Urbifossiella limnaea: one gene and its partner. The main gene of each other region encodes a partner of the protein of the gene in region 2 in a complex. Links are inferred from orthologs where the notes say so. Each region holds a gene or a part of one and is shown on either strand. Other genes may lie near its edges.

What was found. The genes of interacting proteins can lie anywhere in the genome.
Region 1: the proteins of iscU (region 2) and ETAA1_RS02680 are in contact, whole or in part, in a solved structure (PDB 5XT5), measured with the Bacillus subtilis proteins. The link is inferred for Urbifossiella limnaea from one-to-one orthologs.

What each region holds. Positions count from the first base shown.
Region 1 is NZ_CP036273.1:620,838-626,224, reverse strand. The notes cover bases 1-2,984. They hold ETAA1_RS02680 (aminotransferase class V-fold PLP-dependent enzyme), read left to right. Parts: upstream 1-913; coding sequence 914-2,056; downstream 2,057-2,984. Other genes in these bases: ETAA1_RS02675 (purple acid phosphatase family protein), read left to right, coding at 2,153-2,984; ETAA1_RS02685 (hypothetical protein), read left to right, coding at 588-917; ETAA1_RS02690 (nickel-dependent hydrogenase large subunit), read left to right, coding at 264-581; ETAA1_RS02695 (Uma2 family endonuclease), read left to right, coding at 1-187. Also shown: more of ETAA1_RS02675, read left to right, coding at 2,985-3,424; ETAA1_RS02670 (TIGR03067 domain-containing protein), read left to right, coding at 3,491-3,961; ETAA1_RS02665 (BBP7 family outer membrane beta-barrel protein), read left to right, coding at 4,504-5,387. UniProt on the Bacillus subtilis protein: Type II cysteine desulfurase that acts as the initial step in the SUF-like Fe-S cluster assembly pathway.
Region 2 is NZ_CP036273.1:2,585,973-2,589,165, forward strand. The notes cover bases 225-3,193. They hold iscU (Fe-S cluster assembly scaffold IscU), read right to left. Parts: upstream 1,933-3,193; coding sequence 1,516-1,932; downstream 225-1,515. Other genes in these bases: hscB (Fe-S protein assembly co-chaperone HscB), read right to left, coding at 529-1,020; ETAA1_RS10335 (HesB/IscA family protein), read right to left, coding at 1,033-1,443; ETAA1_RS10345 (IscS subfamily cysteine desulfurase), read right to left, coding at 1,990-3,193. UniProt on the Bacillus subtilis protein: Part of the SUF-like system that mediates the biosynthesis of iron-sulfur (Fe-S) clusters. Acts as a sulfurtransferase and thus transfers sulfur from SufS to SufB.

The DNA.
Region 1 (5,387 bases), 2.0 Mb from region 2 along the record:
GCCCGAGTATTGGCTGGTGGTGCTCGAAGAGAACCGGATCGAGGTCTACACCCGCCCCCGCGGGGGCCGGCGCGCCAAGTACCTGGAGTGCGCCGGCTACGGCCTGTCGGACAAGGTGCCGGTCGTGACCGAGGGGAAGGTGCTTGGCAAGCTCTCGTTGAAAGACGTTCTCCCGCCCGGCGGGTGACGGGTCGTCGCGGCCGGAGCCTGTTGCCGTGACGCGACCTTGGCGGGACGGGTACGATACCGCAAGGAGGTGCGCCATGCCCGATCTCGTGCTGACCGAGGAACAGGTCCGGGTGCTGACCGGCGCGAGCGAGCAAGTGACCGTGCGCGGGCCGGACGGGAACGCGCTCGGGTCTCTGGACCCGCGGGACGCCGCGGCACTCGCCCGTCACCGACAGCGGCGAGGCACGACCGGGCCGTGTCATAGCGCGGCGAGCGTGCTCGCCGTGATCGACGCGCTGTTAGCCGAACGGGACCGGATCGGCCCGTTCGACGCCGAGTACATGCGGGCGTTCGTCGAGCGGCTCGAGCGGGACGACCCCGCCAAGTACGGACCGATCCGCCGAGCGGCGTGACACCCGATGAGCTTCCGGCGCGACCACGATGCCGAACTCGAATGGCGCCGCTGGGTGCGGGCGCACGAGGCCGAGTTGGTCGCCATCGGCATCCCCCGCGAAGTGTGGGCCGACCGCCTGACGTGGTGGCGATTCGTGGATCACGGCTACCACCCGCCAGCAAGTAACCGGCGGGACGTGCGGTTCTCGGCGGACGACCTGCCTGAATCGCAGCAGCACCGGCTCTACGTGTTCCTCGATACGATCCTGCCCGCGGCACGATACGGCCATTCGCTCTGGGCCGTGCTTCACAGCCGGTTCGGGGCGGCAAGCCAGACCGAGCATTTACCCCGATGACCTACCTCGACAACGCGGCCACCAGCTTCCCCAAGCCCGAGGGGGTGTACGCCGCCCTCGACCGGTTCGCCCGCACCACCCTTGCCAACCCCGGGCGGTCCGGCCACCGCATGGCCCAGGCCGCCGAGCACACCGTCGCCGACGCCCGCCACCGCCTCAACCGCTTCTTCAACGGCCGCTCCCCCGAGCGGTTCGTCTTCACCCTCAACGCCACCGACGCCCTCAACATGGCCGTCAAGGGCGTCCTCAAGCCCGGCGACCACGTCGTCACGTCGGACCTCGAACACAACAGCGTGTCGCGGCCGCTCGTCGCCCTCGCCGAGGCCGGCGTCATCACCCTCACCCGCGTCGCCGCCGACCGCACCGGCACCCTCGACCCCGACGCCGTGAAGGCCGCCTTCACCCCCGCCACGCGGCTCGTCGCGCTCACGCACGCCAGCAACGTCCTCGGCACCGTCCAGCCCGTCGCCGAGATCGGCCGGCTGGTCCGCGAGCGCGACGCCCTGTTCCTCGTGGACGCCGCCCAGACCGCCGGCGTGATCCCCGTGGACGTGCAAGCGATGTGCATCGACCTGCTGGCGTTCCCGGGCCACAAGTCGCTGCTCGGGCCGACCGGCACCGGCGGCCTCTACGCCGGGCCGCGCACCGCGGTGAAGCCGTGGCGCGAGGGCGGCACCGGCGGCGACTCGCTCACCCCCACGCAGCCCGCCGAGTTCCCGCACCTGCTCGAAGGCGGCACGCCGAACGTCCTCGGCATCGCCGGGCTCGTCGCGGGGCTGGACTTCGTGGAAGAGCGCGGCCTGGCGGCGATCCACCGGCACGAGGTGGAGCTGTGCGACCGGCTGTGGGCGGCGCTGCTGGAGATGCCGGGGTTCGAGGTGTTCGGTCACGCCGACCCGGCCCGCCGCGTGGGCGCGGTCAGCTTCCGCCACGCCGACATTCCCGCGCCAGACCTCGGCGGCATCCTCGACGCCTCGTTCGAGATCGCCGTGCGGGCCGGGCTGCACTGCTCGCCGTACGTCCACAAGGCGCTCGGCACGGCGCCGGACGGGCTGGTGCGCGTCAGCCCGGGGCCGTTCACGACGGAAGCGGAGATCGACCGGCTGATCGAGGCGCTGCGGGAGGTGACGGGGGCGTGAAAGTTGGACGAATTCCCGGGTTGCCGCGAGACTCGTGACAGCCGCCGGTGTTGAATATCAGTTGGACTCGCTCCCCCCGCCTTCGGACCCCTCCCCATGCACCCGCTCGACCGCCGGGGCTTTCTCGGCGCCTCGCTGGCGGCCCTCGCCGCCGCCCCCGCCGCAACCGCCGCCGCCGAACGCCTCCCCGTCGCCCCGCCGCCGCGCGAAGTCCCCATGCCGGGGATCGACAGCCTGTTCCTCACCTACGCCCAGGACCCGACGCGCACCGTCGTCGTGCAGTGGGTCGGCTACCCCGGCGTCGCCCCGACCGTCCGCCACGGCCGGCTCACGGCGTTCTCGTGGGACGGCGCCACGCCGACCGCCACCCGGCCGTTCGGCGACAGCCCGTGGGTCGTCTACCGGGCCGAGCTCACCGGCCTCGTCCCCGGCACCGAGTACCTGTTCCGGGTGGACGGCCACCCGCGCACCTACCGCTTCCGCACGATGCCGGCGAAGGCCACCGACACGTTCACGTTCGTGTCCGGCGGCGACTGCGGGGTGAACGCGCACGCCGTCGCCAACAACATCCTGGCGGCGAAGCAGGAGCCGCACTTCGCGCTGATCGCCGGCGACCTGGGGTACGACAACGGCACGTCGGCCCGCACGGCGCTGGGCTTCCTGAAGAACTACGGCCAGCACATGGTGGACCCGCAGGGCCGCCTCATCCCGCTGGTGACGTGCCTCGGGAACCACGAGGTGAAGGGCGGGTACGCCAGGAGCCGCGCCGCCGCGACGTACTACTTCCCGCTGTTCGACGGCCTGTACCCCGAGACGAGCTACGCCGCGCTCGACTTCGGCGACTACCTCAGCCTGGTGCTGCTGGACACCGGCCACGTGTCGCCGGTCGGCGGGGCGCAGGCCGACTGGCTCGGCGGGGCGCTGGCCGCGCGGCAGGACCGGCCGCACCTGATCGTGGCGAACCACGTCCCGGCGTACCCGTCGTACCGGGCGCCGACCGGGACCGGCGTGATGGGCCTGTCCGGCACCGGCGACGGCAACCGGCGGTACTGGTGCCCGCTGTTCGAGCGGCACAACGTGGACGTGGTGCTGGAGCACCACGACCACACGTTCAAGCGGACCCACCCCTTGAAGGACGGCCGCCCCGACAAGAACGGCGTGCTGTACCTGGGCGACGGCTCGTGGGGGATGCTGCGGCCGCCGGTGTCGCCGGAGAAGCGGCCGTACCTGGCGAGCGTGGGCCGGGCGTACCACGTCTCGCTCCACCGGCTGGAGGGCGACCGGCGGTTCCACGTGGCGCTGGACGAGAGCGGCAAGGTGGCCGACGTGACGGCGACGTTCGGCAAGCGGCCGGCGCGGCGGGGGTGAGGGCGAACCGGCGCCGTATAAAACGCCCGCCCCTCCCGTTTCGCTCACCCCCGACGAGGACGTTCGATGCGCGTGACCGGTGCGTACCTGTTCGGCCTGGCGGTGATGGCCGTCGGCCTCGGCCCGACCGCCGCCCCCGCCCAGAAGGCCGACCCCAAGGCGGCCAGCCCGTTCGAGGGGGCGTGGGAGGTCGTCGAGCTGCAGATCGGCGGGGAGGACGTGACCCCGTTCCTCAAGGACCTCAACCCGACGATGACGTTCAAGGCCGACACCTACGCCTTCAAGGCCGGGCCGGAGGCCGAGTCGGGGACGTTCAAGTTCGACGCCAAGGCCAAGCCGGCGACGGTGGACCTGCACATCACCGAGGGCCGCGGCAAGGGGAAGGTGCAGCCCGGCATCTACGAGGCGAAGGGCGACACGCTGAAGCTGTGCCTGGGCGACGAGGGCGGGAAGGAGCGGCCGACGAAGTTCGCGTCCGAGAAGGGGACGCCCGAACTGGTGATGTTCACGCTCAAGCGGAAGAAGGCGGACAAGTGACGCCACGGGGCGAGCCGAGCCCCGTGAGAGCCGGGGAGCATTGAATCGGAGCCCGGAGGGCGTCGGCGTGTCGCCCCAGGTTGCACCCGGGGCGACACGCCGACGCCCTCCGGGCGCAAGCCCGGAGCCCGATCGAGTCGCAGGCAATTCCGCAGCGACTACACAATCCGTTGACCCGTCGCAACTTTCGCCCGCGCGTCACTCCGACACTCTTTCGTGTCGTCGACTCATTGCTTCTCGTGACCCCCCGGGGGGGGTCGGAGAGAAACAATGAACCTCGCCCGAAGGTCGCGCCGCGGCAAGCTGGGCAAGCTGGCCGGGGGCCGCGCCGGCGGCGCAACCGGCTCGGTCGGAATTCCCCCTCAAGCCGGCGCGTCGGGCGTGCCGATCGTAGCGGCTAGCAGGACGCCAGGTGGTGTGAGGGGTGGGCCGTCGGGGGACGCCCGCGCGGCGGGTCGGCCCGCCCCCACGCCACCGTACTGGGGGATGGACCGGCCACCGGCCGCCTGGTCCCGCCACGGCAGGCCGAGCAGGAGCGTGCCATGCGTAAGCGGATGTGGGGAGCGATCGCGGGGGTGGCCGTCGGGGCCGGCGGGGCGTGGGGCCAGTCCCCCACCGCCGACCCGCCGGCGCCGGCGGCCCTCGGCTCGGCGGCCGGGCTCGTGCCGGCGCAGGGCTTCGGGCCGGTCCCGCCCGGCGTCGGGCTGCCGCCGGGCGGCCCCGGCGCCCCGGCCTCGGGGTTTCACTCGCTGCCGCCGGCGATCATGCCGCCGATCGCGCCCGGCCCGTCCGGCGACCCGCAGGGCTTCGGCCCGATGGCCGGGTTCGGCCCGCCGCCCGGCCCGATGTACCCGCCGCCGGGCCCGTACGGCGCCCCGCTGTGGGAGCCGGCCGGCGGCCCCGGCATGGGCGGCGCGGGCGGCGCGGGCGGCGCCCCGCACTTCTGGATGACCTACGAGTACCTCCTGATGTACTCGAAGAGCCAGAGCTACTCGGCCCCGCTGCTCACCACCAGCGCCCCCTCCCAACTCGGCCTGCCGAGCGCGGGTAGCACGCTGGTGCTGGCCGGCGGCGGCGACGTCGACGTCAACCCGCTCAACGGCGGCCGCGTCACCGCCGGGTTCTACGGCGACGCCGACCGCCGGTTCGGGTTCGAGGGGAGCGGGTTCGTCACCGAGAACGGCGTGCAGCGGATCACCGAGGTCACGTCGCCGTCGGGCATCCCGCTGCTGGCCCGGCCGTTCCGCGACTCGGCCGCCCCGAACGTCGTCACCACGCTGGTGGTGGCTAGCCCGACCGTCGGGCAGGGGCGGGCGTCGTTCCTGAACAGCACGCAGGTGTGGGGCGTCGAGGCCGACGCGGTGGTGAACCTGTACCGGTCCGAGCCCGGGTGCAGCAAGAACTGCACGATCGAGGTCCTCGCCGG
Region 2 (3,193 bases):
GTTATCGGGTGGGAGATCGGGTCGCGCTACGTCGTCGAGTAGCGCGTGCAGGAGTCGCAGTCTCTCTGGCCGCGGCAAAATGCGGGCAGCGTTAAGGAGCTCATCAGCAGACATTGACTCCTCATTTGCGGACTACCAGCCGAAATGCGTGTTCAACGCAGCCTTCCCACTCGGTGTTAGTGTGTAACGTAACGCTCTGTCGGCTTCCACTGTGCCAGCGATGAATCCCTTTCCGAGCAACCCACCGCCTTGTGTGCCGTAGTCAGGCGGACCCACGGTCAACGCACCGAGGATTCGTGCACGTCCACCAACTTGTTCGAGAACGTCGCGCAACAACCCGGTCGGACCTGCTTGGTACAACTCAAGAAGGATCGCGGCTTCCGCCTCAGTAAGGCTGTTCACGTGGCATCCTCCGAGTTGAATTGCGTCGCATCGGACTGGCGGCCGAGCAGTGGACGCTACAGGATTCGAACCTGTGACCACTCCCGTGTAAGGGGAGTGCTCTACCGCTGAGCTAAGCGTCCAAAGTTAGTCTTCGGGCAGCGCCCGCGCCAGGCTGCGGAGCGTCTTCAGGGCGTTCAACGACCGGCGGACCGCCACCAACCGCCCCGCGTCGCCGGCTTCGACCCGTGCGAACCCGTCCGCGACTTGCGTCATCAGCGCGGCCGATCGCTCCTCGATGTCGGCCCGAACGGCGGCGTGCTGGATCGCGTCCTCGGCTCGTTCGCGCAGGTCCATCACCTCCGCGAGGAACGTCGGCTCGACGCCCTTCTCCTGGCTCGCCGGCGGGCCGCCGAGCAACCCCAGAAGGTAGTCGGCGCGGGCGAACGGGTCGCGCAGTGTGGTGTACGCCTCGTTCACCGCGGCCGACAGGTCGGTGCTCGCGGCCAGGTCGGCCGCGGCCCCCGCAGCGTGGTAGTCCGGGTGGACGGCCCGCGACTGCGCCAGGTACGCCCGCTCCAGCGCGGCCGCGTCAACGACGAACCGCCTCGGCAGGCCGAGGCGGGTGAAGTGATCCATGCCGGTGACCACTTACATCGAGTACGAGCTGCCGCACCCGCAGGTGCTCTTGGCGCTCGGGTTGTTCACGGTGAAGCCGCGCTTGTTCAGGTCGTCGTGGAAGTCCACGACCGCCCCGTCCAGGTACAGCATCGACCGCTTGTCCACCACCACCTCGATGCCGTGGAACTCGAACTTGTGGTCGGTCTTCTCGTCGTACTTCGGGTCGAGGTCGAGCTTGTTCTGGAAGCCGCTGCACCCGCCGCCCTGCACCCGGACGCGCAGGTACAGCTTCGACTCGGCCTCCGACGCCCCGCCAGCGGCCACGTCGGCGATGTGCCGCTTCACCTCCGCCGCCGCCTTCTCCGTCACCGTCAGCGGGGCCGCCACCGGGGTCGGGCTGCTGGTCCGGCCGAGGCCGATCGTTTCCGTCGCGGTCGCCATGAGTGTGTCCCTTTCGAGGAATAGGTCTGCGGGTTAGAGCATTGTACCGCCGGCGGCGGTTCGCCTTTCGGGTCAGCCGACCGCGGCCGGCTCGCGGGCCTCGACGGCGTCCTGCTTCTGCTGGTAGTTCTGGATCGCCGCCTTGATCGCGTCCTCGGCCAGGACCGAGCAGTGGACCTTGACCGGCGGCAGGGCCAACTCCTCGACGATCTGCGTGTTCTTGATGTCGAGCGCCTCGTCCACCGTCTTGCCCTTGAGCCACTCGGTGGCCAGGGAACTGGACGCGATGGCCGAGCCGCAGCCGAACGTCTTGAACCGCGCGTCCTCGATCACGCCGGTGGTGGGGTTCACCTTGATCTGCAACTTCATCACGTCGCCGCACTCCGGGGCGCCGACGAGGCCGGTGCCGACCGTCTCGTCCTTGGCGTCGAAGCTGCCGACGTTCCGCGGGTTGTTGTAGTGCTCGAGCACCTTGTCGCTGTACGGCATCGTGCGTCTCCTGCTCGGTAAGCCCGGGTCACTCGCCCCCGCGCTGTGGTTGGTGGTTTAGTGCGCCGCCCACTCGATCGTCTTCAAGTCCACGCCCTGCTGCACCAGTTCGAACAGCGGCGACATCTCGCGCAGCCGGTTCACCTCGCGGGTCACGAGGTTCACCACGAAATCGACCTCGGCCTCGGTGTTGAACCGGCCCAGGCCGAAGCGGATGCTGCTGTGCGCCAGTTCGTCGCCGACGCCCAGCGCCCGCAGGACGTAGCTCGGCTCCAGGCTCGCGCTCGTGCACGCCGAGCCGCTCGACACGGCCACGTCCTTGATGCCCATCATCAGCCCCTCGCCCTCGACGTAGGCGAAACTGATGTTCGCGTTCCCCGGCAGCCGCTCGGTCGGGTGGCCGTTGAGGTAGCTCTCGGGGAGCACCTCCATGATCCCCTTGCGGAGCCGTTCCCGCAGCGCGAACGTGCGGGCGGTCTCCTCCGGCATCACGCGGCGGGCGATGTCGCAGGCGGTGCCCAGGCCGACGATCAGCGGCACCGGCAGGGTGCCCGACCGCATCCCGCGCTCGTGGCCGCCGCCGTCGATCTGCGGCTCCAGCCGGACGCGCGGGTCCTTCTTGCGGACGTACAGCGCCCCGATCCCCTTCGGCCCGTAAATCTTGTGGGCCGTGAGGCTCAGCAGGTCGATCCCCATCGCCTCCACGTCCAGCGGAATCTTGCCGACGGCCTGCACCGCGTCGGTGTGGAACAGCACGCCGCGTTCCTTGCACATCTTGCCGATGGCGCCGATCGGCTGGACCGTGCCGATCTCGTTGTTCGCGGCCATGACCGACACGAGGATGGTCTTGTCGGTGAGGGCTTCCTTCACCTGCTCGGCGTGGACCTGGCCGTACTTGTCCACCGGCAGGTAGGTCACCTGGAACCCGTCGCGCTCGAGCCGCTTGCAGGTGTCGAGCACGGCCTTGTGCTCGGTCGCCTGCGTGACGATGTGGTTCCCCTTCTTCTTGTACATCGCGGCGACGCCCTTGATCGCCAGGTTGTTGCTCTCGGTGGCGCCGCTGGTGAAGATCACTTCCTTCGGGCTGGCGCCGATGACGCCGGCGATCTGGTCGCGGCTCTCCTCGACGGCGCTCTCGGCCTCCCACCCGTAGGCGTGGCTGCGGCTGGCGGCGTTGCCGTACTTCTCGGTGAAGTACGGCAGCATGGCCTCGACCACGCGCGGGTCGCACCGCGTCGTCGAGTTGTTGTCCATGTAGATC